Regions from separate parts of the Pseudomonas sp. BE134 genome, predicted to be linked through region 2. Evidence: predicted binding sites of a transcription regulator. Region 2 holds the regulator's gene; each other region holds the start of a gene.
The links. The regulator FliA, encoded in region 2, starts transcription of late flagellar genes. The targets are predictions, from matches to a motif close to CTAAAGTTTNNNNNNNNNNNGCCGNTAA.
Positions count from the first base shown of each region.

Region 1: the regulator FliA is predicted to act here: its motif matches at 6,321-6,348, upstream of motA (flagellar motor stator protein MotA).
Region 3: the regulator FliA is predicted to act here: its motif matches at 2,082-2,109, upstream of J2Y56_RS03215 (methyl-accepting chemotaxis protein).

Region 1 is NZ_JAVDUA010000020.1:11,456-22,253, reverse strand. Features, by position in the region: gene J2Y56_RS17395 (NAD(P)H-hydrate dehydratase) at 1-588, opposite strand, end outside; gene queG (tRNA epoxyqueuosine(34) reductase QueG) at 652-1,716, shown strand; gene J2Y56_RS17385 (trimeric intracellular cation channel family protein) at 1,829-2,440, opposite strand; gene orn (oligoribonuclease) at 2,639-3,181, opposite strand; gene rsgA (small ribosomal subunit biogenesis GTPase RsgA) at 3,289-4,320, shown strand; gene motB (flagellar motor protein MotB) at 4,375-5,397, opposite strand; gene motA (flagellar motor stator protein MotA) at 5,401-6,252, opposite strand; gene J2Y56_RS17360 (HDOD domain-containing protein) at 6,419-7,957, shown strand; gene J2Y56_RS17355 (rhodanese-like domain-containing protein) at 8,000-8,815, shown strand; gene asd (archaetidylserine decarboxylase) at 8,833-9,693, shown strand; gene serB (phosphoserine phosphatase SerB) at 9,817-10,798, opposite strand, start outside.
Region 2 is NZ_JAVDUA010000026.1:37,385-48,182, reverse strand. Features, by position in the region: gene fleN (flagellar synthesis regulator FleN) at 110-940, shown strand; gene fliA (RNA polymerase sigma factor FliA) at 937-1,677, shown strand; gene J2Y56_RS20730 (chemotaxis response regulator CheY) at 1,846-2,217, shown strand; gene J2Y56_RS20725 (protein phosphatase CheZ) at 2,240-3,028, shown strand; gene J2Y56_RS20720 (chemotaxis protein CheA) at 3,082-5,328, shown strand; gene J2Y56_RS20715 (chemotaxis response regulator protein-glutamate methylesterase) at 5,378-6,520, shown strand; gene J2Y56_RS20710 (flagellar motor protein) at 6,520-7,260, shown strand; gene motD (flagellar motor protein MotD) at 7,276-8,166, shown strand; gene J2Y56_RS20700 (ParA family protein) at 8,209-8,997, shown strand; gene J2Y56_RS20695 (CheW domain-containing protein) at 9,025-9,921, shown strand; gene J2Y56_RS20690 (chemotaxis protein CheW) at 9,994-10,479, shown strand; gene J2Y56_RS20685 (DUF2802 domain-containing protein) at 10,480-10,798, shown strand, end outside.
Region 3 is NZ_JAVDUA010000002.1:244,974-255,771, forward strand. Features, by position in the region: gene J2Y56_RS03215 (methyl-accepting chemotaxis protein) at 1-1,973, opposite strand, end outside; gene J2Y56_RS03220 (LysR substrate-binding domain-containing protein) at 2,160-3,080, opposite strand; gene J2Y56_RS03225 (NorM family multidrug efflux MATE transporter) at 3,239-4,636, shown strand; gene J2Y56_RS03230 (bifunctional diguanylate cyclase/phosphodiesterase) at 4,743-6,416, opposite strand; gene rep (DNA helicase Rep) at 6,681-8,690, shown strand; gene J2Y56_RS03240 (xanthine phosphoribosyltransferase) at 8,760-9,332, shown strand; gene J2Y56_RS03245 (acetyl-CoA hydrolase/transferase C-terminal domain-containing protein) at 9,460-10,798, opposite strand, start outside.

The DNA of each region.
Region 1 (10,798 bases), on a different contig from region 2:
ACCGGTGAACAGTCCCAGCTTCAACCCGATGAAGGTCACGGTAAGATCGGCTTGCACCGCCGCCCCGAGAACGCGCCCGGTATCGGCGCAAAGGCCCGAAGGGATATCCACCGCCGCCACCGGCAATCCGCAGGCGTTGATCGCCGCGATAGCGTCTGCGTAAGGCACCCTCACTTCACCCGTCAGACCGGTGCCCAGCAACGCGTCCAGCACGATGCCGCGCAGTTCAGCCTGCGCAGTCCAAGGCTCAATCAAGATGTTCTCGGAAACGGCCTCGGCATGGGCCAACGCTGCGTCACCCTGCAAACGCTGGGGATCACCGACCGCCAGTACCCGCACCGACCAACCCGCACGTTGGGCCAGCACCGCCACCAGATAACCATCGCCAGCGTTATTACCGTGACCGGCCAGCACACTTAATTCACTCGCCGACGGCCACTGCCGGACCAGCGCACGCCAGGTCGCCCGGGCTGCGCGCTGCATCAACTCGAAGCCCGGTGTGCCGGCCGCAATAAGGCTCGCATCGAGCCCGCGGACCTGCGCAGCGCTATACAGCGCGTCGGGTAAATCATCTTTAGTGTGCGGCATGCGTCTTCGGGCTCCGATGTCTGGCAGAATTATACGCACCTCAGCTCCGGTTTCTCTCGCCTCATGCCCGCTATTCCTACAGACCTGTCCGCCCTCGCCCAATCCATCAAGGACTGGGGTCGCGAGCTGGGCTTTCAGCAAGTCGGCATCAGCGGCCTCGACCTGGCAGAGCATGAGCAGCATTTGGAGCGCTGGCTCGCCGCCGGCTACCACGGCGAAATGGAGTATATGGGCGCCCACGGCAGCAAACGTTCGCACCCGGAAGAACTCGTGCCCGGCACACTTCGGGTCGTTTCCCTGCGCATGGACTACCTGCCCGGCGACACTCAAATGGCGCAATTGCTGGCGCAGCCGGAAAAAGCCTACGTGTCGCGTTATGCCCTGGGCCGTGATTACCACAAGTTGATCCGTAAACGTGTGCAGCAACTGGCCGATAAAATTCAGGCCGAGATCGGCCCGTTTGGTTTCCGTGCATTCGTCGACAGCGCTCCAGTGCTGGAAAAAGCCATCGCCGAACAGGCCGGTCTCGGCTGGATCGGCAAAAACACCCTGGTCTTGAATCGCAAGGCCGGCAGCTACTTCTTCCTCAGCGAGTTGTTTGTCGATCTGCCGCTACCGGTCGATCCACCTCACACCACCGAACATTGCGGTCGCTGCACGGCGTGCCTCGACATTTGCCCGACCAACGCCTTCGTCGGCCCGTATGTACTGGATGCCCGGCGCTGCATTTCCTACCTGACCATCGAACTGAAAAGCGCGATTCCGGAAGATTTGCGCCCCCTGATCGGCAATCGGGTGTTTGGTTGCGATGACTGCCAGATCGTCTGCCCATGGAACCGCTTCGCCCGCCCCACTGGAGAAAGCGATTTCAAGCCACGACACAATCTGGACAACGCGGAGCTGGCAGAGCTGTTCATGTGGGATGAGGAGAAGTTTCTCAGCAGCACCGAAGGTTCGCCGTTACGGCGAGCGGGTTATGAGCGTTGGTTGCGAAACCTGGCGGTGGGCCTGGGGAACGCGCCATCAAGCATTCCGGTGCTGGAAGCGCTGAAGGCTCGGCGCGACTATCCGTCAGAACTGGTGCGTGAGCATGTCGAGTGGGCCCTGAAACAACACGGACTCCTGTAGCAGCTGCCGAAGGCTGCGTTCGAGGCCGCAGGACTCGCGGCGGATCTGATCACTTACGACTGCTTCGCAGCCGAACGCAGCCTTCGGCAGCTGCTACAGGGACCGTGTGAAATCAGGCTTCGTCGTTATAAACGAATTTCGGCATTTCCCAGTGAAAACGGATCGCCAGCAACCGCAGCAGGAAACCACCAAACAGCGTGATCAAAATCGCCTGTTCACCGGGTAATTGCAGGTAGATGCAGAGCATGTAGCACCACGCCGCGGCGAACGAGACGCTGGCATAGAGTTCGCGACGGAAGATCAGTGGGATGTCGTTGCAGAAGATGTCGCGCAGGATGCCGCCGAATACGCCGGTGATCACGCCACTGACCGACGCAACCAGCATGCCGTGGCCCATTTCCAGCGCGGTCATGCAGCCGATCAGGGTGAACGCCACCAGGCCCACGGCGTCGAGCACCAGAAATAGTGAGCGCAGGTGGCGCATCCAGCGTGCAGCGAAGACGGTAAACATCGCCGCGATCGAGGTCAGCACCAGGTATTCCGGGTGCTTGACCCAAGTCAGCGGGTAGTGGCCGAGCAGCACGTCGCGCACCGAACCGCCGCCCAACGCCGTGATGCAGGCGATCAACACCACCCCAAACCAGTCCATGCCGCGCCGGCCGGCAGAGAGCGCACCGGTCATGGCTTCGGCGGTGATTGCGATCAGGTAGAGCATCAGCAACATGGCGAGGCGGTCCTTGCAGAAAGGCGCGCAGTCTACTCACTTCATCGACGCCCCATAAGAGGGCGCCTGAGAATCAATTCATTCATCGAGGGTGTCTGTACGGACGCTATCGCGAGCAGGCTCGCTCCCACAGGGAAATCGCAATCCCATGTGGGAGCGAGCCTGCTCGCGATGGGGCCAGCACAGGCCCCCTTGAAATCAGAACTTAATGAAATGCTTACGGTAGTGCTGCAACTCGGCGATGGATTCGCGGATGTCGTCCAGCGCCAGGTGGGTGCTGCCCTTTTTGAAGCTGTCGCGCACGTCCGGTGCCCAGCGAGCGGCCAGCTCTTTAAGGGTCGAGACGTCGAGGTTGCGGTAGTGGAAGAAGCTTTCCAGGGATTTCATGTGCGTATAAAGGAAGCGACGGTCCTGACAGATGCTATTGCCACAGATTGGCGACTTACCCTTCGGCACCCACTGCTCAAGGAAGGCGATGGTCTCGGCTTCGGCTTCGGCCATGCTGATGCGGCTGTCACGAACGCGCTGGGTCAGGCCCGAACCGCCGTGTTGACGGGTGTTCCATTCGTCCATGCCGGCAAGGATTTCGTCGCTGTGGTGGATGGCGATCACCGGACCTTCGGCCAAGGTGTTCAAATCACTGTCGGTGACGATGGTGGCCATCTCGATGATGACGTCGGTATCAGGGTTCAGACCGGTCATTTCCAGGTCGATCCAGATCAGATTCTGCGGGTTTTGCATGTGTCGGCTCCTAGGCAATGCTGCGCAGTTTAGCCTAGGCAACCGGCGGGGCGTGCTAAACTCGCGGCCGTTTTACCTAATCGCTGCATTCTTGATACGGAACACCCATGGCCAAACGCCAACTCAATCGTCGTCAAAACTGGCGCATCGAAAAGATTCAGGGCGAACGCGCTGCCCGCGCCGCCAAACGCGAGTCCTCGGCTGTCGAGGCACTTGAGGGTGGCGACCTGGGTCCGGAACAGACGGGTCTGGTGATCGCGCACTTCGGTGTACAGGTCGAAGTCGAGGCTCTCGATGGCGAGCTGGCTGGCCAGGTGTTCCGCTGTCACTTGCGCGCCAACCTGCCAGCGCTGGTGACCGGTGATCAAGTGGTCTGGCGTGCCGGCAACCAGGGCATCGGCGTAATCGTGGCGCAACTGCCACGTAAAACCGAACTCTGCCGTCCGGACAGCCGTGGCCAGTTAAAGCCGGTAGCGGCCAACGTCGACATGATCGTCATCGTGTTTGCCCCGCTGCCCGAGCCACACGCCAACCTGATCGACCGTTATCTGGTTGCCGCCGAGCACGCAGGTATCCGGCCACTGCTGCTGCTCAACAAATTCGACCTGATCGACGAGCAGAACGCCCCGGCCCTGAATGCCTTGCTGGCGGTTTACCGCACACTCGGTTACCCGGTGCTGGAAGTGTCGGCGCATCACGGCAATGGCATGGAGCAACTTCAAGAGCAACTGGACGGACGCATCAGCGTGTTCGTCGGCCAGTCCGGTGTCGGCAAGTCGTCGCTGGTCAACAGCCTGCTGCCGGAAGTCGAAGCCCGTGTCGGCCCGTTATCCGAACTGTCCGGCCAGGGCACTCACACCACGACCACCGCGCGGCTGTTCCACTTCCCCGGTGGCGGTGAGTTGATCGACTCCCCGGGTATTCGTGAATTCGGTCTGGGCCACGTCAGCCGTGCCGACGTCGAAGCCGGTTTCATCGAGTTCAACGACCTGATCGGCACCTGCCGCTTCCGTGACTGCAAACACGACCGTGAACCGGGTTGCGCCCTGCTCAAGGCCCTCGAAGAAGGCCGCGTGCAGCAGCAACGGATGAACAGCTACCGCTCGATCATTGCCAGCTTGCCTGAGACCAGCTACTAAGCAGCAGCCTCCAGACACAAAAAAGCCGCGATCATCTCGCGGCTTTTTTGTGGGTCACGGCTTCGGCGGCTCCGCCGGTTTCGGTGCCGGGTTTTCGAAGATGTTCAATCGCTCGCGAAGCTCATGGGCCGGCAGCGGTTCTTTATCCGCCGGCAATGCGTTCGGATCGGCTGGCTTGGCCGGCACTTCGCCCGTACCGCTATGCGCTGGTGCTGGCGCAGGTTCCGCACCCTGTGAACCTTCGATGGCGCGCTGGGCTTTCTTGGTCAGCACCACAATGTCGATCCGGCGATTGACCGGATTGAACGGGTTCTCCCGGTCGAACAGCGCCGACGAGGCATAACCGACCACCCGCGCCACCTGTTGATCCGGATAACTGCCGGCGATCAGCGCACGGCGGGCGGCATTGGCACGGTTGGCCGAGAGTTCCCAGTTGCCGAAATCACCGGTGCCCGAGTACGGCTTGGCATCGGTATGGCCGCTGATGCTGATCTTGTTCGGCACCGCTTTGATGGTGTCGGCCATGGCCAGCAGAATGTCTTCGAAATACGGTTTGAGTCGCGCACTGCCGGAGTCGAACATAGGGCGGTTTTCCGCGTCCATGATCTGGATGCGCAAACCGTCCTGGGTGATCTCGAACAGGATCTGGTCCTTGAATTTCTGCAGTTGCGGATTTTCATCGACCTTGTTCTGCAACTCTTGCAGCAACAATTCCAGGCGTTCCTTCTCAACCAGCTCGGCCATGCCTTCGACTTGTTCGGTGTCGATGGTGACGCGGTCTGGCTGGGGCTCAGACTTAACTTCAGGGTTAAGGGTTTTCTCTGGCGCCAGAGTCGGAGAACCGCCCAGATCGATGATGTACGGCGTGCCACTTTCGGTAAAGCCGACCGGATCCTTGAAGTAACCGGCGATGGCGATTTTCTGTTCCGGTGTTGCAGTGGACAGCAGCCACAGCACCAGGAAGAACGCCATCATCGCCGTCGCGAAGTCAGCGAAGGCGATTTTCCAGGAGCCCCCGTGATGCCCGCCCGCGTATTTTTTTACGCGCTTGATGATTATCGGCTGGTTATTTTCCATGACTTAGCGACCGCGAACCGCTTGTTCCAGCTCAGCGAAGCTAGGACGGTGCGCCGGGTACAGCACTTTGCGTCCGAACTCTACGGCCAGCGATGGCGGCATGCCGGAGGCCGAGGCAACCAGCGACGCCTTGATGGCTTCGTAAACGTTCAGCTCTTCCTTGGCGTCGTGGGCCAGTGCATGGGCCAGCGGGCCGAAGAAACCGTAGGCGGCGAGAATACCGAAGAAGGTACCGACCAGTGCCGCACCGACGTGCACGCCGATCATTTTCTGATCGCTTTCACCCAGGGACGCCATGGTCACCACGATACCCAGTACCGCCGCGACGATACCGAAACCCGGCATGGCGTCAGCGATGCCGTTCACCGCGTGAGAGGGGTGATCCAGGTCTTCCTTGAGGCTGGTCAGCTCCATGTCGAACAGGCCTTCGAGCTCATGGGGCGCCATGTTGCCGGATGACATGATGCGCAGGTAATCGCAGATGTACGCGGTCATGCGGTCATCTTTGAGCACCGCCGGGTACTTGGCGAAGATCGGACTCGCCGCGGCATCTTCGATGTCGCCTTCGATGGCCATCATGCCTTCGCGGCGGCTTTTGTTGAGAATCTCGTAAATCAGCCCCAGCACTTCAAGGTAGAAGGTGTGGTTGAAACGCGAGCTGAACATCCCGAAGGCTTTCTTCAGCGTGAGTTTGACCATATGGCCTGGGTTGGCCTGCAGGAATGCGCCCAGGGCCGCACCACCGATAATCATCACCTCGAAAGGCTGAATAAGGGCGGCAATCTTGCCGTGTGAGAGCACGTATCCGCCAAGCACGCTTGCGAATACGACGATGATGCCGAGAATTTTAGCCATAGGTAGGAGAGCACTTACTGAGTCGGGTTCAAGGTCATATTCGGAAGTTGAAAAATCTCTTCTTCTCCTTATCGGCAAAACTGCGCCAGACTATAGGCCGTTCAAGCGAAAAGCTAATTTAGCCTACTCCGGGCATAGGTAATGCAGACGATGATTGCGTCCAACCATGGCTAACCCAACGAACATTGCGACTCAAAAACCGACCACACTTGAAGGCTGGGTCAAGCTTCTCGATGGCGTGCGCCTGCCAGTTCCGCAAGATGCCCATGACCGTGTCAGCAAGGCCATCGCCGATAACCGCAGTTCGCTTCGGGATATCGCAGAGCTCATGCAAGACAGCCCTGCCCTGGCCTTGAGCATCATTCGTGAAGCCAACCGTCACACCCACGGCAGCATGACCGAGCCCGCGGAAAACCTTGAAGTGGCGATCAATCGCCTCGGTTTGAAACGCACCGAAGAACTGCTCGCCCGCCTGCCCGCTGAGCCCCTGGCACAGATCCCGATTGCCTTGCGCCAGTTGCAGATGATCAGCCAGCATGCGACGCAACAGGCCAACGGTTTTTTTGCCAGTCGCCTCGCGCGACTGTGGCAGGACATTCACTGGGGCAGCCTGCTGTTTCTCTCGCCGCTATGGCCCATGGCGCTGACCCATCCGCAATTGCTTGAAGAGTGGGAGCTGCGGGTCTTCCATAAAGGCGAATCGGCACGCAAGGTCGAAAAGCAATTGTTCGGCGTGCGTCTGCTGGACATATGCCAGACCCTGGTGAGCCTCTGGCGCCTGCCGATTTGGGTGGAACAGGGATATCGCCTGCTGCTGACCGAGCAGCGCGAACTGGTCAAGGTCTTGCGCATTGCCCGCGACAGCGATCATCCCTTGCGCCAGCAAAACCGCCTCGATGACGATCCGACCCTGCGTCGCTGGCTCAATCAGCCGGCCAATACCGTGCTGTTGGCCAACGGCCTGGCGCTGTCGGCGCAACAGGCGTGGGACAGTCCTCACAGCGCGCGCTGGCAATACCTGACCAGTCTTTACCTGCAAATCCCCATGGCCGACGTGCAGCAGCAATTGCACCAACAGGCCGCCAACAGCGCCCGGCTACATACCATGCCGGACCTGTGGCACCCGGCCGTATCGCTGCTCTGGCCGCCGGGCATGAACCGTATCCACGCCGGGCTGCTACCGGCACCGGCGCCGACCACCGAAGACCTGGCGAAGTGGCGCAGCCAGTGCGCCGAGTTACTGCTGGAGCCAAGCCCCTTCACCAACGCCATGCACTTGACCACCTCCGCCCGGGACGCCCTGGTCGCGTGCGGCATGCGCCGGGTGATGATCTTGATGGCTGACCGCACACACGCCAATCTGCGGGTACATCAGGTTGCCGGATTGCCAAAAGAAACGGCCGGGTTGAATTTCGTGGTGAACCAAAGCAACGTCCTGCAACGATTGCTCTCGCAACAGGCTCAGGTGCGCCTGACACCGGCCAACACCGCCCAATTCTCAGCCTTGTTGCCTGCCAGCCTGCGCGCACAATTCCGTGGCGAACACCTGTTGCTGCGCTCGCTGATCAATAATGGTCGGGTGATCATGGTGGTGGTGGCAGATCAGGGTGGCGGACCGCTCTCGGAAATCACCGTGCAAGCCTTCGGCAAAACCGCGCAGTGCATCGAGAAAGCCCTACACACCTTTAGCCACCGCGGCCAATGACGCTGCGTTACAATCCTCCCTTTTGTGCTCTGGAGACCTCACATGTCTGACTTCTCTGGCTTGCCGCTGGTGATCGAGCCGAGCGACTTGCTCCCTCGTCTTGAGTCCCGCGACCTGATTCTGGTGGACCTGACCAGCAGTGCCCGTTATGCCGAAGGGCACCTTCCCGGCGCGCGTTTTGTCGATCCGAAACGCACGCAACTCGGGCAGGCGCCAGCGCCGGGGCTGATGCCACCGAAAGCGGCGCTCGAAGCGTTGTTCGGAGAGCTGGGCCACCATCGCGATGCAGTGTATGTGGTGTATGACGATGAAGGCGGCGGCTGGGCCGGGCGTTTTATCTGGCTGCTGGACGTTATCGGTCACAAAAAGTACCACTACGTTGATGGCGGCCTGCCGGCCTGGCTGGCAGAAGGCATGCCCATGTCGATCCAGATTCCGGCACCCGTTGGCGGCCCGGTGGCATTGACCCTGCACGACGAACCCACCGCCACCCGCGAGTACCTGCAAAGCCGTTTAGGTGCCGCCGACCTGGCGATCTGGGACGCGCGCGGGCCGCTGGAGTACTCCGGCGAGAAAGTGCTGGCGGCCAAGGCCGGGCACATTCCCGGTGCCGTCAATTTCGAATGGACCGCGGGCATGGATAAGGCGCGCAACTTGCGCATCCGCACGGACATGCCGCAGATCCTCGAACAGCTCGGCATCAGTAAAGACAAAGAAGTGATTACCCACTGCCAGACTCATCACCGTTCTGGCTTCACCTATCTGGTGGCCAAATCCCTCGGTTATCCGCGGGTCAAAGGCTATGCCGGTTCCTGGGGCGAATGGGGCAACCACCCCGACACCCCCGTAGAGATTTAAGGTTTTAAGGACAGTTAATGAATAAGCGTCTGTTTATCCTCAGCCAATACCTGCTGCCCCATCACTTGCTCTCGCGACTGGCCGGCTGCATTGCCGAATGCCGCGTACGCTGGTTCAAAAACGCCTTTACCGCCTGGTTCGCCAAGCGTTATCAGGTGGACATGTCCCAGGCCCTGGTCGAAGACCTGACCGCTTACGAGCACTTCAATGCGTTCTTCACCCGCGCCCTGAAAGACGGCGCTCGCCCGCTCGATGAAACCCCGGGTGCCATTCTCAGCCCGGCCGATGGCGCGGTCAGCCAGCTCGGCCCGATCGAACACGGTCGCGTGTTCCAGGCCAAGGGCCACAGCTTCAGCGTGCTGGAATTGTTGGGCGGTGATGCTGCGAATGCCGCGCCGTTCATGGGCGGTGATTTCGCCACCATTTACCTGTCGCCGAAGGACTACCACCGCGTGCACATGCCGCTGGCCGGCACTCTGCGTGAGATGGTCTACATCCCGGGCCGAATCTTCTCGGTCAACCAGACCACCGCCGAAAACGTTCCCGAGCTGTTCGCCCGTAACGAGCGCGTGGCGTGCATTTTCGACACCGAGCGCGGGCCGATGGCCGTGGTGCTGGTGGGCGCGATGATCGTTGCGTCGATCGAAACCGTCTGGGCCGGGCTGGTCACGCCACCGAAACGCGAGCTGAAAACCTTCCGTTACGATGAAGCCGCCCGCGCGCCGATCCATCTGGAAAAAGGTGCGGAACTGGGTCGCTTCAAACTGGGTTCGACTGCTGTCGTGCTATTCGGGCCAGATCAAGTGCAGTGGTCTGAAGAGCTGGCGGCGGGTTCGCCGGTGCAGATGGGCCAGGGAATGGGCCTGCCAAAAGCCTAAAGGCCAAACTGCATCCCTGCGGGATCTGGCTTGCCCGCGAAAGCGTCGGCACAGACAACATAGATGTTGGATGTTCCGGCCTCTTCGCGGGCAAGCCCGCTCCCACATTTATTTTTGCGGCGTCTAGAGCTGTCCGTCGCGATCGCGGAAGCCCAGCAGGTACAGCACACCATCCAGCCCAAGGGTGGAAATCGCCTGTTTCGCCGATTGCTTCACCAGCGGCTTGGCCCGGAACGCCACACCCAATCCCGCAATCGCCAGCATCGGCAGGTCATTGGCGCCGTCGCCGACTGCAATGGTCTGCTCCAGTCGCAATCCTTCCTTATGGGCCAGCTCACGCAGCAAGTCAGCCTTGCGCTGCGCATCGACAATCGGCTCGACCGCAACCCCCGTGACTTTCCCGTCGACCACTTCCAGTTCGTTGGCAAATACGTAGTCAATGCCCAGCTTGGTCTGCAATTGCTTGGCGAAGTAGGTAAAACCACCGGACAGAATGGCGGTCTTGTAGCCCAGACGCTTGAGTTCGGCGAACAGGGTCTCGGCACCTTCGGTCAGGCGCAGGGAAGCACCGATCGAATCCAGCACGCTGACGTCCAGACCTTGCAACAACGCCAGACGCTCTTTGAAGCTCGCACGGAAATCCAGCTCACCGGCCATCGCTCGCTCGGTGATTTCCGACACTTGATCGCCGACACCCGCGGCCTTGGCCAGTTCGTCGATCACTTCTGCTTCGATCAGGGTCGAGTCCATGTCGAACACCGCCAGGCGACGGTTGCGACGGAACAACGAGTCTTCCTGAAAGGCGATGTCGACGTTCAGTTCCTGCGCAACGCTGAGGAATTCGGCCCGCAGCGCCTGCGGATCAGCCGCTTCGCCACGCACGGAAAACTCGATGCAACCCTTGCCCTTGTCAGCCGGGGTGTCGAGCGGCATGCGCCCTGACAACCGATCGATGTGATCGATGTTCAGGCCATATTTGGCGGTAATCGAGCTCACGGCCTGCAATTGCCCGGCAGTCACTTTGCGGGTCAATAGCGTCACGATGTGGCGTTTCTTGCCCTGGTTGCCGACCCACTGCTGATAGTCCTCTTCGGATACCGGCGTG
Region 2 (10,798 bases):
ATGAACAGTTTTTGTACCTACATCGATGGCCTGCCATGCATTGTTCCTTTAGCGAACGCGCAGCCAGTAATGTGGCCTCCGTCTATGCAAGACAAGGTAAAGAAATAACATGGGCAGCATGCATCCCGTACAGGTGATTGCGGTGACCGGCGGCAAAGGTGGCGTCGGCAAGACTAACGTGTCAGTGAATTTGTCACTGGCCCTGGCCGAGCTCGGCCGTCGCGTCATGCTGTTGGACGCTGACCTGGGCCTGGCGAATGTCGACGTCCTGCTGGGACTGACACCCAAACGTACCCTGGCCGACGTGATTGAAGGCCGCTGCGAGCTGCGCGACGTTCTGTTGCAGGGGCCGGGCGGTGTTCGAATCATTCCGGCGGCCTCCGGCACACAGAGCATGGTTCACCTGAGCCCGGCTCAACACGCCGGCCTGATCCAGGCCTTCAGCGACATCGGTGACAACCTCGACGTCCTGGTGATCGACACGGCTGCGGGTATTGGCGACTCGGTCGTCAGCTTTGTTCGTGCAGCGCAAGAAGTCTTGCTGGTGGTCTGCGACGAGCCGACCTCCATCACCGACGCTTACGCGCTGATCAAGTTGCTTAACCGCGATTACGGCATGAACCGCTTCCGCGTCCTGGCCAACATGGCCCAGAGCCCGCAAGAGGGTCGTAACCTGTTCGCCAAGTTGACCAAGGTCACTGATCGCTTCCTCGACGTCGCTCTGCAGTACGTCGGCGCGGTGCCTTACGACGAAAGCGTGCGCAAGGCCGTGCAGAAGCAACGCGCTGTTTACGAAGCCTTCCCGCGTTCCAAGTGCGCCCTGGCCTTCAAGGCCATCGCGCAGAAGGTCGATACCTGGCCATTGCCTGCCAACCCGCGCGGGCACCTGGAGTTTTTCGTCGAGCGGCTGGTGCAGCAGACCGCGGGTCCCGTTCTATGACAGCCAGTGGCTACAACCTCTACAAGAACTCGGCACGTGACGCGCAGTACGAGCTGATCGAGCGTTACGCGCCACTGGTCAAACGCATTGCTTACCACTTGCTGGCCCGTCTGCCAGCCAGTGTTCAGGTTGAAGACCTGATCCAGGCCGGGATGATCGGCCTGCTGGAAGTGTCGACCAAATACGACGCCAGCAAGGGCGCGAGTTTCGAGACGTACGCGGGCATACGAATCCGCGGCGCCATGCTTGATGAAGTGCGCAAGGGGGACTGGGCTCCGCGTTCGGTCCACCGAAATACCCGCATGGTCAGTGACGCAATTCGCTCTATTGAAGCTAAAACCGGTCGTGACGCTAAAGATCACGAGGTTGCGGCCGAACTCCAATTGAGTCTCGACGATTATTACGGGATTTTGAACGACACCCTCGGTAGCCGCTTATTCAGTTTCGACGATCTGTTGCAGGACGGCGAACACGAAGGGCTGCACGAGGATGGCGCGAGTGCTCATCTCGAGCCGTCACGCGATCTGGAAGATGAACGCTTCCAGGCGGCGCTGGCGGACGCGATTGCCAATTTGCCGGAGCGTGAGCGACTGGTGTTGGCGCTGTACTACGACGAAGAGTTGAATCTCAAGGAAATCGGTGAGGTCCTGGGGGTCAGCGAATCGCGGGTCAGCCAGTTACACAGCCAGTGCGCGGCCCGTTTGCGGGGGCGTTTGGGGGAGTGGCGAGCGCGCTGAAGGCAGTGTGGGGGACACTGCGAACGAGTCTGGTGCGGTTTTGAACGGCACTGGTCGCGATCTGTTGTGCTCCAGACAGTCATCGAATGCATTGCCGGTTTGAATGAAATGGCGTGTCCAGGTGCTGGGCGCGTTTAAGACTGCTTGGAGGTCGAATTGGACAAGAACATGAAAATCCTCATCGTTGATGACTTCTCAACGATGCGGCGGATCATAAAAAACCTGTTGCGTGACCTTGGGTTCACCAACACGGTCGAAGCCGACGATGGCACTACTGCCATTCCGGTTCTCAACAGCGGAAGCATCGACTTTCTGGTAACGGACTGGAACATGCCTGGCATGACCGGTATCGATTTGCTGCGCCACGTGCGCGCCGATGAAAAGCTCAAGCACTTGCCGGTGCTGATGGTGACTGCTGAAGCCAAGCGCGAGCAGATCATCGAAGCGGCCCAGGCCGGTGTAAACGGCTATGTCGTCAAACCCTTCACGGCCCAGGCGTTGAAAGAAAAAATCGAGAAGATTTTCGAACGCATCGGTTGATCCACTGCGCCACGGGGGAGCTATGGAGCATAAAGAATCTTCAATGGGCGATTTTGAATCGACCCTGAAAAAACACGCAGTGGAACTGGTCGAGAGCCTTGAAAAGGGCCGGTTCGGCGACGCTGTGCAATTGATCCATGAGCTCAATCAGACCCGTGACCGCGGCCTGTACCAGGAAGTGGGCAAGCTCACTCGCGAGCTGCACAGCGCGATCGTCAATTTCCAGATTGACCCTGACATGCCGCAAGCCGAGGAAGTTTCACAGATCACGGACGCCACTGAGCGCCTGGGGTATGTGGTCAAGCTGACCGAGGCTGCGGCCAACCGCACCATGGATCTGGTGGAGAGCGCCACGCCGCTGGTCAACAGCTTGAGCGCAGAAGCCCAGGCGTTGAGCACGGACTGGAGCCGGTTCATGCGTCGCGAAGTCGGGGCGCAAGAGTTCCGTGAGCTGGCCCGTCGGGTCGACGGTTTCCTGACTCGCAGCACCGAAGACAACCGCACGGTGTCGAGCAACCTCAACGACATCCTGCTCGCTCAGGATTACCAGGACCTCACCGGTCAGGTCATCAAGCGCGTGACTCAATTGGTCACCGAAGTTGAAAGCAACTTGCTCAAGCTCGTACTCATGGCCAGCCAGGTAGATCGCTTTGCGGGTATCGAACATGACCGTGAATCGATGCTGGCTGAAAAAGATCCGCAAAAACATCTCTCTCAGGGTGAAGGTCCGCAGATTCATGCCGATAAAAGAGAAGATGTTGTGTCCGGTCAGGACGATGTGGACGATTTGTTATCCAGCCTAGGATTTTAGAGTTTTAGCATTTTAGGTTTTTTAGGTTTTTAGACCTCAGGAGCACCCCCTTAATGAGCTTCGGCGCCGATGAAGAGATCCTTCAGGATTTTCTGGTTGAGGCCGGCGAGATTCTGGAGCAACTGTCCGAACAGCTGGTCGAGCTTGAAAGCCGACCGGATGATGCGGACTTGCTCAATGCAATTTTTCGCGGTTTTCACACTGTAAAAGGGGGCGCCGGCTTCCTCCAGCTCAACGAGCTGGTGGAGTGCTGCCACATCGCCGAGAACGTGTTCGACATCCTGCGCAAGGGTGAGCGACGCGTGGATTCGGAACTGATGGACGTGGTCCTGGAAGCGCTGGACGCGGTGAACAGCATGTTCAGCGAAGTCCGCGAGCGCAGCCCTATCACGGCTGCAACACCTGAATTGCTCGCGGCACTGGCCCGTCTGGCCGAGCCGCAATCGGCCGATGAACAGGCACCCGTTGCTGAAGCGGCGCAAGCACCTGCTGCTGAAACTGAATCGGACGACATCACCGATAACGAATTCGAACAACTGCTGGACTCGCTGAACGCTGTCAAGGCTCAGGCCGAAGCTCCGGTTGCTACACCCACGCCGGTCAACGATGCCGCGGCCAGCGACGAAATCACCGACGCCGAGTTCGAGTCACTGCTCGATCAACTGCACGGTAAAGGCCAGTTCGCTGTCGATGCCGTGACCGCCGCACCCGCCGCGCCCGTTGCCCCGAAAGCAGCAGGCGACAGTAGCGACATTACCGATGACGAATTTGAAGCACTGCTCGACCAGTTGCACGGCAAAGGCAACTTTGCGGTGGATGCGCTGGAGTCGGCCATTGCTTCGGTATCGGTACCGGCTGCGCCGACTGCAGCTGCAGCGGGCGGCGATCTGATCTCCGATCACGAGTTCGAAGCGCTGCTCGACGAATTGCATGGCAAAGGCAAGTTCAGCGAAGTAGCGACCGGTTCTGCCGCCTCTTTCGTCGCGGCGCCAGTCGCCAAGGCGGTCGCACCGGCACCGGTTGCCAAGACGCCTGAGCCCAAAGCCGAAACACCGAAACCGGTGGCCGCCGCCGCACCGGCCCCGGCCCGTGCTCCGGCCGCGCCGCCAGCGGAAAAACCGGCCAGCGAAGCCGAGACCACGGTGCGGGTCGATACCGCGCGTCTGGACGAAATCATGAACATGGTCGGTGAGTTGGTGCTGGTGCGTAACCGCCTGGTTCGCCTGGGCGCCAACAGTGCTGACGAGGCCATGTCGAAGGCTGTGTCGAACCTTGATGTGGTGACGGCTGACCTGCAAACCGCGGTCATGAAGACCCGGATGCAACCGATCAAGAAAGTGTTCGGGCGCTTCCCGCGTCTGGTTCGCGACCTGGCTCGTCAGCTCAAGAAAGAAATCAACCTGGAACTGGTCGGCGAAGAAACCGACCTCGACAAGAACCTCGTCGAGGCCCTGGCCGACCCTCTGGTCCACTTGGTGCGCAATGCTGTCGACCACGGCATCGAGTCGCCGGAAGAACGTGAAGCCTCGGGCAAGTCCCGTGGCGGCAAGGTAATTCTTGCTGCGGAACAGGAAGGCGACCACATCCTGCTGTCGATCTCCGATGACGGCAAAGGCATGGACCCGCAGGTCCTGCGTTCCATCGCGGTAAAGCGTGGAGTGATGGACAAGGATGCAGCGGATCGCTTGAGCGACACTGAGTGCTACAACCTGATCTTCGCGCCAGGGTTCTCGACCAAAACCGAGATCTCCGACGTGTCGGGTCGTGGCGTGGGCATGGACGTGGTGAAAACCAAGATTTCCCAGCTCAATGGTTCCATCAACATCTACTCGACCAAGGGCCAGGGCTCGAAGATCGTCATCAAGGTCCCGTTGACCCTGGCGATCATGCCGACGCTGATGGTCATGCTCGGCAACCAGGCATTTGCGTTCCCGCTGGTGAACGTCAACGAGATCTTCCACCTCGACCTGTCGACCACCAACGTGGTGGACGGCCAGGAAGTGGTGATCGTGCGCGACAAGGCGCTGCCACTGTTTTACCTCAAGCGCTGGCTGGTCAGCTCCGCCGCTCACGAAGAGCAGCGCGAAGGCCATGTGGTGATCCTTTCGGTGGGCACCCAGCGGATCGGCTTTGTCGTCGATCAGTTGGTGGGCCAGGAAGAAGTGGTCATCAAGCCATTGGGCAAAATGCTCCAGGGAACGCCAGGCATGTCAGGCGCCACCATCACCGGTGACGGCCGCATCGCGCTGATTCTCGATGTACCGAGCATGCTCAAGCGTTACGCCACGCGGCGTATTTGATTCTGGTGGAGCGGGGCGACTGAGCCTCGCTCCGTCTAATGGAGTGTTTATGGCAGTCAAAGTCCTGGTGGTGGACGATTCGGGGTTTTTCCGCCGCCGCGTCTCGGAAATTCTTTCAGCGGATTCGAATATTCAGGTCGTCGGTACGGCGACCAACGGAAAAGAGGCGATCGATCAGGCCCTGGCCCTCAAGCCGGACGTGATCACCATGGACTACGAGATGCCCATGATGGATGGCATCACGGCTGTTCGACACATCATGCAGCGCTGCCCGACGCCCGTGTTGATGTTCTCCTCGCTGACCCACGAAGGCGCCCGGGTCACCCTCGATGCGCTGGACGCCGGTGCCGTCGATTTCCTGCCGAAGAATTTCGAAGACATCTCCCGCAATCCGGAGAAGGTCAAGCAACTGCTGTGCGAGAAGATTCTCAGCATTTCGCGCAGTAACCGTCGCGCCAACACCTACAGCGCACCGGCCCCGGCCGCTGTGTCAGCGCCGATGCCCGCACCTGTGCCTGTTTCTGCAAGCGTCAGCAGTTACGCCAGCAGCGCACCGCCGCGTCCAGCGCCGGTACCGATACCGGCTCGTTCGCATGCGCCTGCGCCGTCGTCGCCGGCTCCGAAACGCAAAGCCTACAAACTGGTTGCCATCGGCACGTCCACCGGCGGTCCGGTTGCGCTGCAGCGGGTTCTGACCCAGTTGCCGGCGAACTTCCCGGCGCCGCTGGTGTTGGTCCAGCACATGCCGGCAGCGTTCACCAAAGCCTTCGCCGAACGCCTGGACAAGCTCTGCCGCATCAGCGTCAAGGAAGCCGAGGATGGCGACATCCTGCGTCCTGGCCTGGCGTTGCTGGCCCCGGGTGGCAAGCAAATGATGATCGATGGCCGTGGCGCGGTGAAAATCCTGCCGGGCGACGAACGTCTGAATTACAAACCGAGCGTGGACATCACCTTCGGCTCGGCCGCCAAGTCCTACGGCGACAAAGTTCTGGCGGTGGTGCTGACTGGTATGGGCGCCGACGGTCGCGAAGGCGCTCGCCTGCTCAAGCAGAGCGGCAGCGCGATCTGGGCTCAGGATGAAGCCAGCTGCGTGATCTACGGCATGCCGATGGCCATCGTCAAAGCCGAGCTCGCGGATGCGATCTACGGGCTGGAAGATATTGGCAAGCACTTGGTCGAGGCGTGTATCTGATGGATGTTTTAAGCCTTATCGGCATCATCATGGCGTTCGTCGCCATCATTGGCGGCAACTACCTTGAAGGCGGGCATCTCGGCGCGCTGGCCAACGGCCCGGCAGCCCTGATCGTACTCGGCGGCACCATCGGCGCAGCCTTGCTGCAATCGCCGATGAGCGCCTTCAAACGCGCCATGCAAATCCTTGGCTGGATTCTGTTTCCGCCTCGCGTTGATCTGGCCGGTGGCATTGATCGCGTGGTGAACTGGAGCCTGACCGCCCGCAAGGAAGGTTTGCTCGGCCTGGAAGGGGTGGCCGATGCCGAACCCGATAGCTACTCGCGAAAAGGCCTGCAATTGCTGGTTGACGGTGCCGAGCCGGAAGCGATTCGCAGCATCCTGGAAGTGGATTTCTACACTCAGGAAAGCCGCGACATCGAAGCCGCCAAAGTCTTCGAAAGCATGGGCGGCTACGCGCCGACCATCGGCATCATCGGCGCGGTGATGGGCCTGATCCATGTCATGGGCAACCTGGCCGATCCGACCCAATTGGGTAGTGGTATTGCCGTCGCCTTCGTCGCCACCATCTATGGTGTGGCCAGTGCCAACCTGGTGTTGCTGCCGATTGCCGCCAAGCTCAAGTCCGTCGCCTTGCGCCAGTCGCGCTATCGCGAAATGTTGCTGGAAGGGATTCTGTCGATCGCCGAAGGTGAAAACCCTCGCTCCATTGAGTTGAAGCTTCAGGGCTTCATGGATTGATGGGGGAAATGGACCATGGCTCGTCGCAGGCAACCTGAAGAACATGTGAACCATGAACGCTGGCTCGTTTCCTATGCCGACTTCATTACGTTGCTGTTCGCGTTCTTCGTCGTCATGTACTCGATCTCGTCGATCAACGAAGGCAAGTACAAAGTCATCTCGCAAGCGTTGATCGGAGTCTTCACCGACGCGGATCGCTCCCTGAAGCCGATCCCGATCGGCGAAGAGCGACCGGTGACGGTGACACCGGCCAAGCCTTTGGTGAAGGACAGTGAGCAGGTCGATGCCGGTGTTGCCGGTTCCAGCGACCCGCTGAAAAGCATCGCCGATGACATCAGCGCGGCCTTTGGTGACCTGATCAGCTCCAACCAGATGACCGTGCGTGGCAACGAGTTGTGGGTCGAGATCGAGCTCAATTCCAGCCTGTTGTTTGGCAGTGGCGATGCCATGCCCAGTGACATCGCGTTCAACATCATCGCCAAGGTTGCCGGGATTCTGAAACCGTTCGACAACCCGATTCACGTCGAAGGTTTTACCGACGATCAACCGATCCGCACCGCGCAGTACCCGACCAACTGGGAACTGTCCTCGGCCCGTTCGGCGAGCATCGTGCGCATGCTGGCGATGCAGGGCGTAAACCCCGGGCGTCTGGCCTCCGTGGGTTACGGCGAATTCCAGCCGGTAGCCAACAACGCCACCGCTGAAGGCCGCGCACGCAACCGTCGTGTGGTGCTGGTGGTTTCGCGCAATCTCGATGTACGCCGCAGCCTGACCGGCACCGGTACCGCTCATGCGCAACCGGATGCCGCGTTGAAGCGTGCTGGCACACAAACTGCACCAACCCCGGTCAAGTCGCCGGGACGAGAGAGCGCCGTCAATTCTCCGTCACCCGCATTAACACGTTGAGCTATTTCTCGGTCGACACGTTCGACCGGGCGGAACCTTCGAATGAGAGTCTGGGCAGTTGCCAATCAAAAGGGTGGTGTTGGTAAAACCACTTCCTCTATCGCTTTAGCCGGTTTGTTGGCCGAGGCGGGCAAGCGCGTGGTCGTGGTCGATCTCGATCCGCACGGCTCCATGACCAGCTACTTCGGCTACGACCCCGACAGCCTGGAACACAGTAGCTACGATTTGTTCCTGCACAAGGGCGGCGTGCCGCAAGGTCTGCCCGGGCAGCTGTTGTTGTCCACCAGTCACGAAAGCATTTCGCTGTTGCCCTCCAGCACTGCGCTGGCCACGCTTGAGCGCCAGTCGCCGGGGCAGAGTGGGTTGGGCCTCGTCATTGCCAAGAGCCTGGCGCAGTTGTGGCAAGACTTCGATTACGCCGTGATCGACAGCCCGCCGTTGCTCGGCGTACTGATGGTCAATGCCTTGGCGGCGAGCCAGCAGTTGGTGATCCCGGTGCAGACCGAGCACCTGGCCGTCAAAGGCCTGGAACGCATGGTCAACACCCTGGCAATGATCAACCGCTCACGCAAGCAGGCGCTGCCGTTCACCATCATCCCGACCTTGTTCGACCGCCGCACCCAGGCCTCCCTCGGAACCTTGCGGGTGTTGCGCGACAAGTACCCGGAAGAAATCTGGCAAGGCTACATCCCGATCGACACCCGTTTGCGTGACGCAAGCCGGGCCGGGCTTACGCCCTCGCAGTTCGACGGCAAGAGCCGTGGCGTTCTCGCTTACCGCGCGCTGCTCAAGCATTTGCTGGCGCAGCAATCCGTTGCGCAGGTGGCTTGAGATGAACCTTGCTTGCGGAGCGCCTGAATGAATCGGCCAGTGAAGATCACCTCTCGCCCGCAACTGGCGCTGCAGACTTACCTGGACAGCTTGTTGCAGGACGCGACCGAGGAACTGGCGCCGTTCATCGAAGCTCGGGTCGAAGTGAGCGAGCCTGAAAGTATCCTGGACGAATTTCAGTTGGCGGTGCTCGAAGAACAGGCTCGCGATGCGCGCCCCGTGGCGGTGGTTGCAGCGCCTGTGGTTAAAGCGCCGGTGATAGCCCCTGTGATTGTCCCCGTGGCCACAGTGCCAGCGCCGGTCATGGAGGCACCGGCACCGGTCCTCGCGCCGGTATCGGCCATCGCACCGCTGCTCAAAACGTTGGTGCCGTCGGTCGTCGACGTTCACCTGCCACCGAGCAATACACCGCCTCCGGTACAGCCCGATGGTCGTCCTTCGTGGGCCGCTGAGCCCTTCGAATGCCTGTTGTTCGACGTCGCCGGGCTGACACTGGCGGTGCCATTGGTGTGCCTGGGGTCAATTTATTCCTTGGCCGGTCACGAGTTGACGCCGCTGTTCGGTCAGCCGGAGTGGTTCCTCGGGATCCTGCCAAGCCAGGCCGGCAATTTGAAGGTACTGGATACCGCGCGTTGGGTCATGCCCGACCGCTACCGCGATGACTTCCGCCAGGGCTTGCAATACGTCATTTCGGTTCAGGGTTACGAATGGGGGCTGGCGGTGCATCAGGTCAGCCGCTCATTGCGCCTGGACCCCAACGAAATCAAATGGCGCAGTCACCGTGGTCAGCGGCCATGGCTGGCAGGGACCGTGATTGAACACATGTGTGCGTTGCTTGACGTTTCCGCACTGGCCGAGCTGATTGCCAGTGGCGGCGCAAAGCACCTGAGCAGTATTAAAAAGCCGGCTCACACACCAACATAAAAACACGCGACGGCAGTGATTGCCGACGCACAGGACACACACCGCCAGGGCGGTTTTTTGAGGGGTCAGGGTATGAATGATAAGGCGACGGCTGCAAAGGGTTCCGAAGATCCGATCCTGCAATGGGTAACCTTCAAGCTGGATAACGAAACCTACGGCATCAACGTGATGCGCGTTCAGGAAGTCCTGCGCTACACCGAAATCGCCCCGGTCCCGGGTGCTCCGAGCTACGTCCTGGGCATCATCAACCTGCGCGGTAATGTAGTCACCGTGATCGACACCCGTCAGCGCTTTGGCCTGATGAACGCCGAGATCAGCGACAACACCCGTATCGTCATCATCGAAGCCGACAAACAGGTGGTCGGGATCATGGTCGACAGCGTGGCTGAAGTGGTTTACCTGCGTCAGTCGGAAATCGAAACCGCGCCAAACGTCGGTAACGAAGAATCCGCCAAGTTCATTCAAGGCGTGTGCAACAAGAACAACGAACTGCTGATCCTCGTCGAGCTGGACAAGATGATGAGCGAAGAAGAATGGTCGGACCTGGAGAACATCTGATTGATTCTTGAGGTTGCGGTCATTGTCCTGTTCCTCTTCTGGGCAGGCACGCTGGCGATGTTTCTGGCGTACATACGCGGTCAACGACTGATCGCCGCACAACAGGCTCAGGGCGATGCGCTACGGGATCAGCGCATCAAAGACCTGGCCAAACGCGTGGAAAACTACCAGAGTGGCAACGTGCTCATGGGTGAAGACCTGCACGAACTGCGCGCGGTGGTCAGCCCGTTGCCGGACAAACTTGCTCAGCTGGAACAGCGCGACCCATCGAGTCTGTCGTTCGCCCAGGCGGCGCGACTGGTGGGGATGGGCGCGACTG
Region 3 (10,798 bases), on a different contig from region 2:
CGAAACCGGTCAACCTCATGCCGCAAGCCCGCCGCCAGGCTTTCCAGCTCCTTGGCAGTCACGGCCAGGTTCGACACCACTTCACGCTGCTCACTGTTCGCCAGTGCAATACTTTGCAGGTTGCTGCTGAGCAACGTCGCCGTACTGCTTTGCTCTTGGGTCGCGGTGGTGATCGCCGCAAATTGCTGACCGGCGGAACGGCTCTGCTCGTCAATCCGCGCCAGGGCCGAGGCCACATTGGCGTTACGCGCCAACCCTTCCTGCATCAGCACATTGCCCTGTTCCATGGTGCTGATGGCGTTGCCGGTTTCTTGCTGGATGCTGCTGATCATTCCGGAAATTTCGTCAGTGGCCTGACGAGTACGCGACGCCAGGTTACGCACTTCATCGGCCACCACCGCAAAACCACGGCCCTGCTCACCAGCACGGGCCGCTTCGATGGCGGCGTTCAGTGCCAGCAGGTTGGTCTGCTCGGCAATCGATGTAATCACCCCGACGATACCGCCGATTTCCTGGGAACGCTGGCCCAGGGTATTGATCACGGTCGCGGTGCTGTTCAGCGCGCCAGCAATTTGCTCAAGCGACGACGACGCTTCGTCCATCGAGGTACGACCGATCCGGGTTTGTTGTGCGTTTTCCTGAGCCAGGCGCTCGGTGTTGCCCATGTTGTCGGCGATGTTCAGGGACGTGGCGCTGAACTCCTCCACGGCGCCGGCCATGCTGGTGATTTCGCCGGACTGCTGTTCCATTCCTTCGTAAGCGCCACCGGACAGACCCGACAATGCCTTGGCACGACTGTTGACCTCGACCGAGGCTTTTCGGATGTGCTCGACCATGGTCGACAGGGCCTGGCTCATCTGATTGAAAGCGCGGGCCAGTTGACCGATCTCATCGTTGCTCGCCACGTTCAGGCGCACGCTCAAATCACCGGCGCCCAAGGCTTCGGCCTGACGTACCAGATCACCCAGCGGCGCGAGTTTGCTGCGCAGTAACCAGACCGCCGAACCGACCGCGATCAACATCGCCAGCAAACTGCCGATGGCCAATTGAATGCCGACACTCCAGGTCACCGCACGGATTTCAGCTTTTGGCATGCTCGCCACGACCGACCATGGACCGCCATCGAACGGAACGGCCACGCTGAAGAAATCTTCGGCTTTGTCGCTCCAGAAATCGCCTTTGCCCGGCGCTTTCGCCAGACCGGCAATCGCCGGAGTCGCTTGATCCAGTGCTTGCACACCCGCAGGTGGTACCAGCCATTTGCTTTGTTCATCCAGCAACGCCAGCGAACCGGTCTGGCCGATGCGGAAGCGTTTGAGGTTGGCGAACTGAGCGTTCTGCGCATCGGTGTAATCGAATCCTACGAACAGCACGGCAATCACCTTGCCGCCGCCATCGCGTACGGGTGTGTACTGCGTCATGTAGGAACGGTCAAAGAGCAAGGCGCGACCGACGTAGCTCTGCCCCGCCATCAAGCGTGCATAAGCCGGGTTAGCATGATCGAGCAGCGTGCCGATGGCGCGGTTGCCGTCCTGTTTGGTCACGGAGGTGCTGACCCGGATAAAGTCTTCGCCGCTGCGCACGAACAACGTCGCCACGCCAGCGGTCATCTGCTTGAACCCGTCCACTTCCTCGAAGTTGTTGTTCAACACGTCGCTGCCCAGATGCAAGCCCGGTGTTTGCACACCCGCCACCGTCACCGGTTCCTCCGGGTGCAGGCTCAACCCGGTACTGAAACGCTTCTCGAACAGACCGCTCAGACGCTGGGTGCTTTCACGCAAGGTGCCGTGAAAGGTGCTCAACTGATCGGCCAGAAGCCGGGCTTCACTGGCCAGATGCTCTTCGCGGGTGGCGAGGTTGGCGGTGTCCAGCGAGCGCAGGGCGAACACGGTACTGCCAGTGATGACAATTGCCAGAATAACGGCAAGCGCAAGTCCAAGCTGTGAGGCGATCCGGGCACGGGGTTGAGACATGACAGCTCCTGGCCGAACGGCCTGACCCGGTTTGATCGGCTCAACGCTCAGCAAATGTTCTAGTAATGGGCAAAAACGGCGAACCCGTACGAAGGTTCCACTTGCAGATTTTCGGCGGTTGAACCGAATACTTGAGTAATTAACCGGGATATAGCTCAAGGCCTCTATTGCTTGAGCTCTATCGATTCAGCGCAGGTGCTCCACCGCCGGTAGATCCATGGCCCAAACCTCTCCCAACAGGAAATCGCTGAGCCGGCGCAAACGTTCACCTCCGGGGCGGGTTTTCGGCCAGACCAAGTAGTAATTCTCACCGCTGGCGACCGCCGTCGGCCACGGCAAACTCAGACGCCCCTGCGCCACATCCTCCGCCACCATCAACAAATCGCCCATGGACACGCCATAGCCTCGGGCGGCGGCGATCATGCCCAGCTCCAGGGTGTCGAACACCTGACCACCCTTGAGCGAAACCTGATCGGTCAGGCCCATGCGTTCCAGCCAGCTGCGCCAGTCACGTCGATCGGGCGTTGGGTGCAAGAGTTCGGTGCTGGCCAGGCGCGCGACGTCCCACGGCTGATCGTTCAGCAGATTCGGCGCGCCCACGGGAATCAGCTCTTCCGGAAACAACAAAGTGGCCTCCCAGTCCGGCGGGAAATGCCCGGTGCCGAGGATCACCGCGCAATCGAACGGCTCCTGATTGAAGTCCACCGAGTCGATGTCCATCCAGGCGCTGGTCAGCTGCACTTCATTGCCCGCTTGCAGGTGCCGGAAGCGGCTCAGCCGCGCCAGCAACCAGCGCATGGTCAGGGTCGACGGGGCTTTCATGCGCAGGGTGTCGTCTTCGGCGCGCAAGGTATTGCAGGCGCGCTCCAGGGCAGTGAAGCCGTCACGAATGCCCGGCAGGATCAACCGTGCCGACTCGGTCAGTTGCAAGTTGCGCCCGCTGCGGTGAAACAACCGGCAGGCAAAATGCTCTTCGAGCGTACGGATGTGGCGACTGACCGCGCTCTGGGTGATCGACAGCTCCTCGGCTGCGCGGGTAAACGAGCTGTGCCGCGCTGCCGCTTCAAATGCACGCAAGGCATATAAGGGAGGAAGACGACGAGACATGAGGAAAGCTCCTATAGCGCAATCCGGCTACCGTAGCAGAAACTCTTCAGCATGAGTCTTACTCATGCGACCCATCCTTTTTATCCCTTTGTGCAAACCCCGTGAAGCGCCGAGAATCGACGCTTTCCTGTTCTCTTTGATAATCGAGCGTGATGATCATGAAGCATCCAGCGCGTATTGAACTCCGGGCCATTCTGCGGCTGGCGGGGCCGTTGATTGCCTCGCAGTTGGCGCACATGCTGATGGTCCTCACCGACACATTGATGATGGCACGCCTGAGTCCCGAAGCACTGGCCGGCGGCAGTCTGGGCGCGGCGACCTACTCGTTTGTAGCGTTCTTTTGCATAGGCGTTATCGCCGCCGTTGGCACTCTGGTATCCATCCGTCAGGGCGCGGGCGATACCGTCGGCGCTGCGCGGCTGACCCAGGCCGGACTGTGGCTGGCGTGGTTGATGGCGCTGGTGGCCGGGCTGTTGTTGTGGAACCTCAAACCGGTGTTGCTGCTGTTCGGTCAGACAGAAAGCAACGTACAAGCGGCCGGGCAGTTTCTGCTGATTCTGCCGTTCGCCCTCCCCGGTTACCTGAGTTTCATGGCCCTGCGCGGTTTTACCAGCGCCATTGGCCGCGCCACGCCGGTCATGGTGATCAGCCTTGGCGGCACCGTGGCCAACTTCCTGCTCAACTATGCGTTGATCACCGGGATGTTCGGCCTGCCGAAACTCGGCCTGATGGGCATCGGGCTGGTGACGGCGATTGTCGCCAACCTGATGGCATTGGCGCTGGCGCTGCACATTCGTCGGCATCCGGCGTATGACGCCTATCCCTTGCGCCAGGGCCTGTCACGGCCAAACCGCCAGTACTTGAAAGAGCTGTGGCGTCTTGGCCTGCCGATTGGCGGCACGTATGCGGTGGAGGTCGGGTTGTTTGCGTTCGCCGCGCTGTGCATGGGCACCATGGGCAGCACGCAACTGGGGGCTCACCAGATCGCCCTGCAAATCGTATCGGTCGCGTTCATGATTCCGGCGGGGCTTTCTTACGCGATCACCATGCGGATCGGCCAGCATTATGGCGCCGGGCAGTTGCTGGATGCGCGACTGGCCGGACGAGTCGGCATTGCCTTCGGCGCGGCGGCGATGCTGGGTTTTGCGATGGTTTTCTGGCTGTTGCCAAATCAGTTGATCGGCTTGTTCCTGGATCACAACGACCCGGCGTTTCGCCCGGTCATTGAACTGGCCGTGAACCTGTTGGCGGTGGCGGCCTGGTTCGAACTGTTCGACGGTACACAAACCATCGCAATGGGCTGCATACGCGGGCTCAAGGACGCCAAGACCACATTCCTGGTCGGCTTGGGTTGCTACTGGCTGATTGGCGCACCGGCCGCGTGGTGGATGGCCTTTCATATGCACTGGGGGGCGACGGGCGTCTGGTGGGGGTTGGCGCTTGGGCTGGCGTGCGCGGCGGTGAGTCTGACGCTGGCGTTTGAATGGAAGATGAAGCGGATGATTCGGCGAGAGCCAACGTTGCAGCAGCGGTTCCAGGTCCCCCAGCCAGAATGAGATCCCCTGTGTGCGAGCCTGCTCGCGAAGGGGCCGTGTCAGTCGACCTCTACGTTGACTGACGCTCCGCCTTCGCGAGCAGGCTCGCTCCCACATTGGTTTGTGGTTAATTCACCACTTCTAGCATCGGCTGCTGGCGACTGTCGAAGGTCAGATATTTAACCAACTCCGCCAGCGGCAACGGCTTGCTGATCAGATAACCCTGCACCTGATCGCAGCCAAACCCACGCAACAAATCCAGCTGTTCCGCTGTTTCGACCCCCTCAGCAACCACCTCAAGATTGAGGTTGTGCGCCAGGTTGATCATCGCGTGGACCAGTTTGCGATTCTCTTCACGCTCTTCCATGCCGCCGACAAAACTCTTGTCGACCTTGAGCAGCGCAATTGGCAGGCTGTTGAGGTGCACGAAGGACGAGAACCCGGTGCCGAAGTCATCCAGCGAGAAGCGCACGCCCAGGCGTCCGAGGGCGTCCATGGTTTGCTTGACCAGATCGCTGCGGCGCATCACGGCAGTTTCGGTCAGTTCGAACTCCAGCCACTGCGCTTCGACGCCGCGTTCGGCAATCAACCGGCTCAACGTGGAGAGCAATTGGCTGTCCTGGAATTGGCGGAATGACAGGTTTATCGCCATGTGCAACGCTGGCAAACCCAGTTCGCGCAAAGCTTGCATGTCCCGCAGCGCCCGGGAAATCACCCAGTAACCCAGCGGCACGATCAAACCGCTTTGCTCGGCCAGCGGGACGAATTCGCTCGGTGGCAACAAACCGCGCTCGGCATGGCGCCAGCGCACCAAGGCTTCGAGACCGACGATCTGGCCGTCGGCAAGGTTCAGCCGCGGCTGGTAATGCAGTTCCAGTTCGTCACGGCGCAAGGCCCGGCGCAGCTCGCTTTCTAGGTCGGCCATGCTGCGGGCATTGCGGTTGATCCGTTCGTTAAAGATATGAAAAGTGCAGCCTTGCGTGCTCTTGGCTTGCTGCATCGCGATGTGCGCGTGCCACATCAGCGGGTCGGCGCCGGCCTGAGCCCGGGCGTGGGCAATGCCCAGACTGGAACCGATCAACAGGCTTTCACCGTCGACCCAGTACGGTTCAGCCAGCGCCTCGGTGATGCGTTCGGCCATCCACTCGGCGCGCTGAGGCGCACGGCGGGTGTCGATCAGCAAGGCAAATTCATCACTGCCCAGGCGCGCCAGTTGATCGCCGGCCTCAAGCTGGCTTTTCAACCGTGCGACCACTTGCAGAATCAAGCGGTCGCCGGCCTGGTGGCCGAGGGCATCGTTGGCGTGACGGAAGTTGTCGAGATCAAGGTGACCAAGGGCCAGGCCGCGGCCGTCGTTTTCCGCCAGACGCGCTGCCAGCAGGGTCTGAAATCCCTGGCGGTTGGCAATGCCGGTCAACGGATCTTGCTCGGCCAGGCGCTGCAAAGTGTTTTCCAGCAGGCCACGCTCCCGCACATGCCGCAGGCACCGGCGCAGCATGCCGGCATCGAGCAGATCTCGCACCAGCCAGTCACTCACGCCATCGGGCGTCACCAGGGGCTCATGCTCGACCAGTAACACCGTCGGTAAATTGCAACGGCCAGGCAGCGGCTGAAGTCCAGGAACAGTCAATAACACCGCGTTGCGGTTGTCATCGAACAAACTGCTGACCGAGTCCCAGCTCGGCGCGCAGATGAGCACGGCCGAGCTCCCCATCGGAGCCAGACACTCACGCAACAACGCTACCCACGCTGGCTCTTCGGCCAGTAGCAGCAAACGCAAGGGTTCGACAGGCGTAGACAAGCTGACTCCCTAGACTCTGCAAGGATGTAGGCGGCTGGCATTATGCCGCGCCGGTTACCAATGACCAAATGACATCGGTTATCAAACGCGCAATTGTGTCTGGAATCCGAACATTAGCCGCACATTCACCGCGCATCCTGCTTGAAAGTATCTAAACCGGCAATTAGAGAAAGCATGTTGCGTCACAAGTCGGACAGAGCAGCACAATTCGCTGAGCCTGTTAAAATGCCGGCCCATTTCACAAAATGACTCCCTGAATTCTGTATGTCCCGACTCAATCCCCGGCAGCAAGAAGCCGTGAGCTACGTCGGCGGCCCTCTTTTGGTGCTCGCCGGCGCAGGCTCCGGCAAGACCAGTGTGATCACGCGCAAGATCGCGCACCTGATCCAGAGTTGCGGCATCCGCGCCCAGTACATTGTCGCCATGACCTTTACCAACAAGGCGGCGCGCGAGATGAAGGAACGGGTGGGTACCCTGCTCAAGGGCGGCGAAGGCCGTGGCCTGACGGTGTGCACCTTCCACAACCTGGGCCTGAACATCATCCGCAAAGAACACGTACGGCTGGGCTACAAACCGGGCTTTTCGATCTTTGACGAGACTGACGTCAAAGCCTTGATGACCGACATCATGCAAAAGGAATACGCAGGCGACGACGGCGTCGACGAGATCAAGAACATGATCGGTTCGTGGAAAAACGACCTGATCCTGCCCGCCGAAGCCCTGGAAAATGCGCGCAACCCCAAAGAACAAACCGCCGCCATCGTCTACACCCACTACCAGCGAACGCTCAAGGCGTTCAACGCGGTGGACTTCGACGACCTGATCCTGCTGCCGGTGAAGCTGTTCCAGGAACACGCCGACATCCTCGAAAAGTGGCAGAACAAAGTCCGCTACCTGCTGGTGGACGAATACCAGGACACCAACGCCAGTCAGTATTTGCTGGTGAAATTGCTGATCGGCACGCGAAACCAATTCACCGTGGTGGGCGACGATGACCAGTCGATCTACGCCTGGCGTGGCGCGCGTCCAGAAAACCTGATGCTGCTCAAGGACGATTACCCGTCCCTGAAAGTTGTCATGCTGGAGCAAAACTACCGTTCCACCAGCCGCATCCTGCGTTGCGCCAACGTGCTGATCTCGAACAACCCGCACGAATTCGAGAAGCAGCTGTGGAGCGAGATGGGCCACGGCGACGAGATTCGCGTGATCCGCTGCCGCAACGAAGACGCCGAAGCCGAGCGCGTGGCCGTCGAACTGCTGACCCTGCACCTGCGCACAGACCGGCCGTACAGCGATTTCGCGATCCTGTATCGCGGTAACTACCAGGCCAAGCTGATTGAGTTGAAGCTGCAGCACCACCAGATTCCGTATCGCCTGTCCGGCGGCAACAGCTTTTTCGGGCGTCAGGAAGTGAAAGACCTGATGGCCTACTTCCGTCTGATCGTGAACCCGGACGATGACAACGCCTTCCTGCGGGTGATCAACGTCCCACGCCGGGAAATCGGCTCGACCACGCTGGAGAAGCTCGGCAACTACGCAACCGAACGCAAAATCTCGATGTACGCCGCCACCGACGAAATTGGCCTGGGCGAGCATCTGGACACGCGCTTCACCGATCGCCTGTCGCGCTTCAAGCGCTTTATGGACAGGGTCCGCGAGCAATGCGCCGGCGAAGACCCGATCTCGGCGCTGCGCAGCATGGTCATGGACATCGACTACGAGAACTGGCTGCGCACCAACAGCTCCAGCGACAAGGCGGCCGATTACCGCATGGGGAACGTCTGGTTCCTGATCGAGGCGTTGAAAAACACCCTGGAGAAAGACGAAGAAGGCGAGATGACCGTCGAAGACGCCATCGGCAAACTTGTCCTGCGCGACATGCTGGAACGTCAGCAGGAAGAGGAAGACGGCGCCGAAGGTGTGCAGATGATGACGCTGCACGCCTCCAAAGGCCTGGAATTCCCGTACGTATTCATCATGGGCATGGAAGAGGAAATCCTCCCGCACCGCTCCAGCATCGAAGCCGACACCATCGAGGAAGAACGCCGTCTGGCCTACGTCGGGATTACCCGAGCGCGTCAGACACTGGCCTTCACCTTCGCTGCCAAGCGCAAGCAATACGGCGAGATCATCGACTGCGCGCCAAGCCGCTTCCTCGATGAGCTACCGCCGGACGATCTGGCCTGGGAAGGTAATGACGACACCCCCGTTGAAGTCAAAGCCGTTCGCGGAAATACCGCATTGGCAGATATACGGGCGATGTTAAAGCGCTAGAATTGCCTACTTTTTAACCGAACACTATTTACAAGCTAGACGCACATGGCGTCAGTAGAGGAAAGCTTCATGGAAGCACTGCACCAGAAAATTCGCGAACAAGGCATCGTGCTTTCCGATCAGGTCCTGAAAGTCGACGCCTTTCTGAACCACCAGATCGACCCGGCGCTGATGAAGCTGATTGGCGACGAGTTCGCTGCACTGTTCAAGGACTCGGGCATCACCAAGATCGTCACCATCGAAGCCTCGGGCATCGCACCGGCGATCATGACCGGTCTGAACCTCGGCGTACCGGTGATCTTCGCCCGCAAGCAGCAGTCCCTGACCCTGACTGAAAACCTGCTGTCGGCGACCGTTTACTCATTCACCAAGAAAACCGAAAGCACCGTGGCGATCTCCCCGCGCCACCTGACCAGCAGCGACCGTGTGCTGATCATCGATGACTTCCTGGCCAACGGTAAGGCGTCGCAAGCGCTGATCTCGATCATCAAACAGGCCGGCGCCACCGTGGCCGGTTTGGGAATCGTGATCGAAAAGTCGTTCCAGGGTGGTCGTGCGGAACTGGATGCGCAGGGTTATCGCGTGGAATCCCTGGCTCGCGTGCAATCGCTGGCCGGCGGCGTCGTGACCTTCATCGAATAGCCAGCAGCGCCGCATTTCCCTGTGGGAGCCAGCCTGCTGGCGATGGCGTCGTGTCAGTCAACATCTTCATGACTGACAGACGCCCATCGCCAGCAGGCTGGCTCCCACCGTTGTTTTGTGTTGGCTGTTATTGCGTGGTGGCCTTGAGGCCGGTGAGCAGTAGCCGCTGCAACAAATCTTCCTTCAATCCCTCAGGATTGGTCAGTTGCATCCGCTCCAGATGCTCGGGAAACATCGAAGCCTCTGGCGCATCCAGCGCTGCTTTCCCCAACTCCAGAATCTCGGCCAGTTTGAACTTGCTCTTCAGCCAGTTCAGCGCCCGCAACACGTCGCGTTCCACCTCGGTGAAATCACAGCCCAGCGGATATTCCGGAAACAGGTGTGGGTGCCGCGCCTGAATCGCCTGTAAACGCTCTGGACTGTTATCGGCAAAGCGTGGATCGATGCAAAAATCTTTGGGCAACTTACCCACGCTCTGCGCTTGCTCGATCAACCCCGACTGAAACCGTGAATCGCTAATATTGAGCAACGCCTCGATCACCGCCGCATCGGTCTTGCCACGCAAGTCGGCGATGCCGTATTCGGTGACCACAATGTCCCGCAGATGCCTTGGGATCGTGCAGTGGCCGTACTCCCAGACAATGTTCGAGCTGACCTCCCCGCCCGCCTCGCGCCAGCTGCGCAGCAACAGTATCGAACGCGCGCCTTCCAGTGCATGGCCCTGGGCGACGAAGTTGTATTGCCCGCCCACGCCGCTGAGCACCCGCCCGTCTTGCAGCTGATCGGCCACGCCGGCACCAAGCAAGGTCATGATGAACACGGTGTTGATGAAGCGCGCATCGAGGCGCTGCAAACGCTTGAGCTCTTCCTGACCGTACAGCTCGTTGATGTAGCTGATGCGGGTCATGTTGAATTCGAGGCGCTTGCTTTGCGGCAGCTCCCTCAAGCGCTCGTAGAAGCTACGCGGCCCGAGGAAAAAACCGCCGTGGACCGAGATGCCATCGGTTTGCGCGGCTTCATCGAGGGTGCCGGCGTTCGCCTGTTGCTGAGTCGGCACATCCGGGTAGACCTTGCGCCGCACGATCCCGGCGTCGGACAGCACCAGCAAGCCGTTGACGAACATTTCGCTGCAACCGTACAGGCCTTTGGCGAACGGTTCGAGGCCGCCTTCGCGGTCGATCAACTGCGCCCACTGACTGAGATTCACATCCGCCAGCAACGCCTTGTATCCGACATTGTCATCCTGCCGCGCCAGCAACGCAGCGGTCAGCGCATCGCCCATGGCGCCGATGCCAATTTGCAATGTGCCGCCATCGCGCACCAGCGCACTGGCGTGCAGGCCTATGAAGTGGTCCTGGAAGCCCACCGGCATGTTCGGCGTGGAAAACAGCGTGGTGCTGTCCTTCTCGTGGATCAGCAGGTCGAAGGTGTCGATGCCGATTTCGGCGTCGCCGGGCATGTAGGGC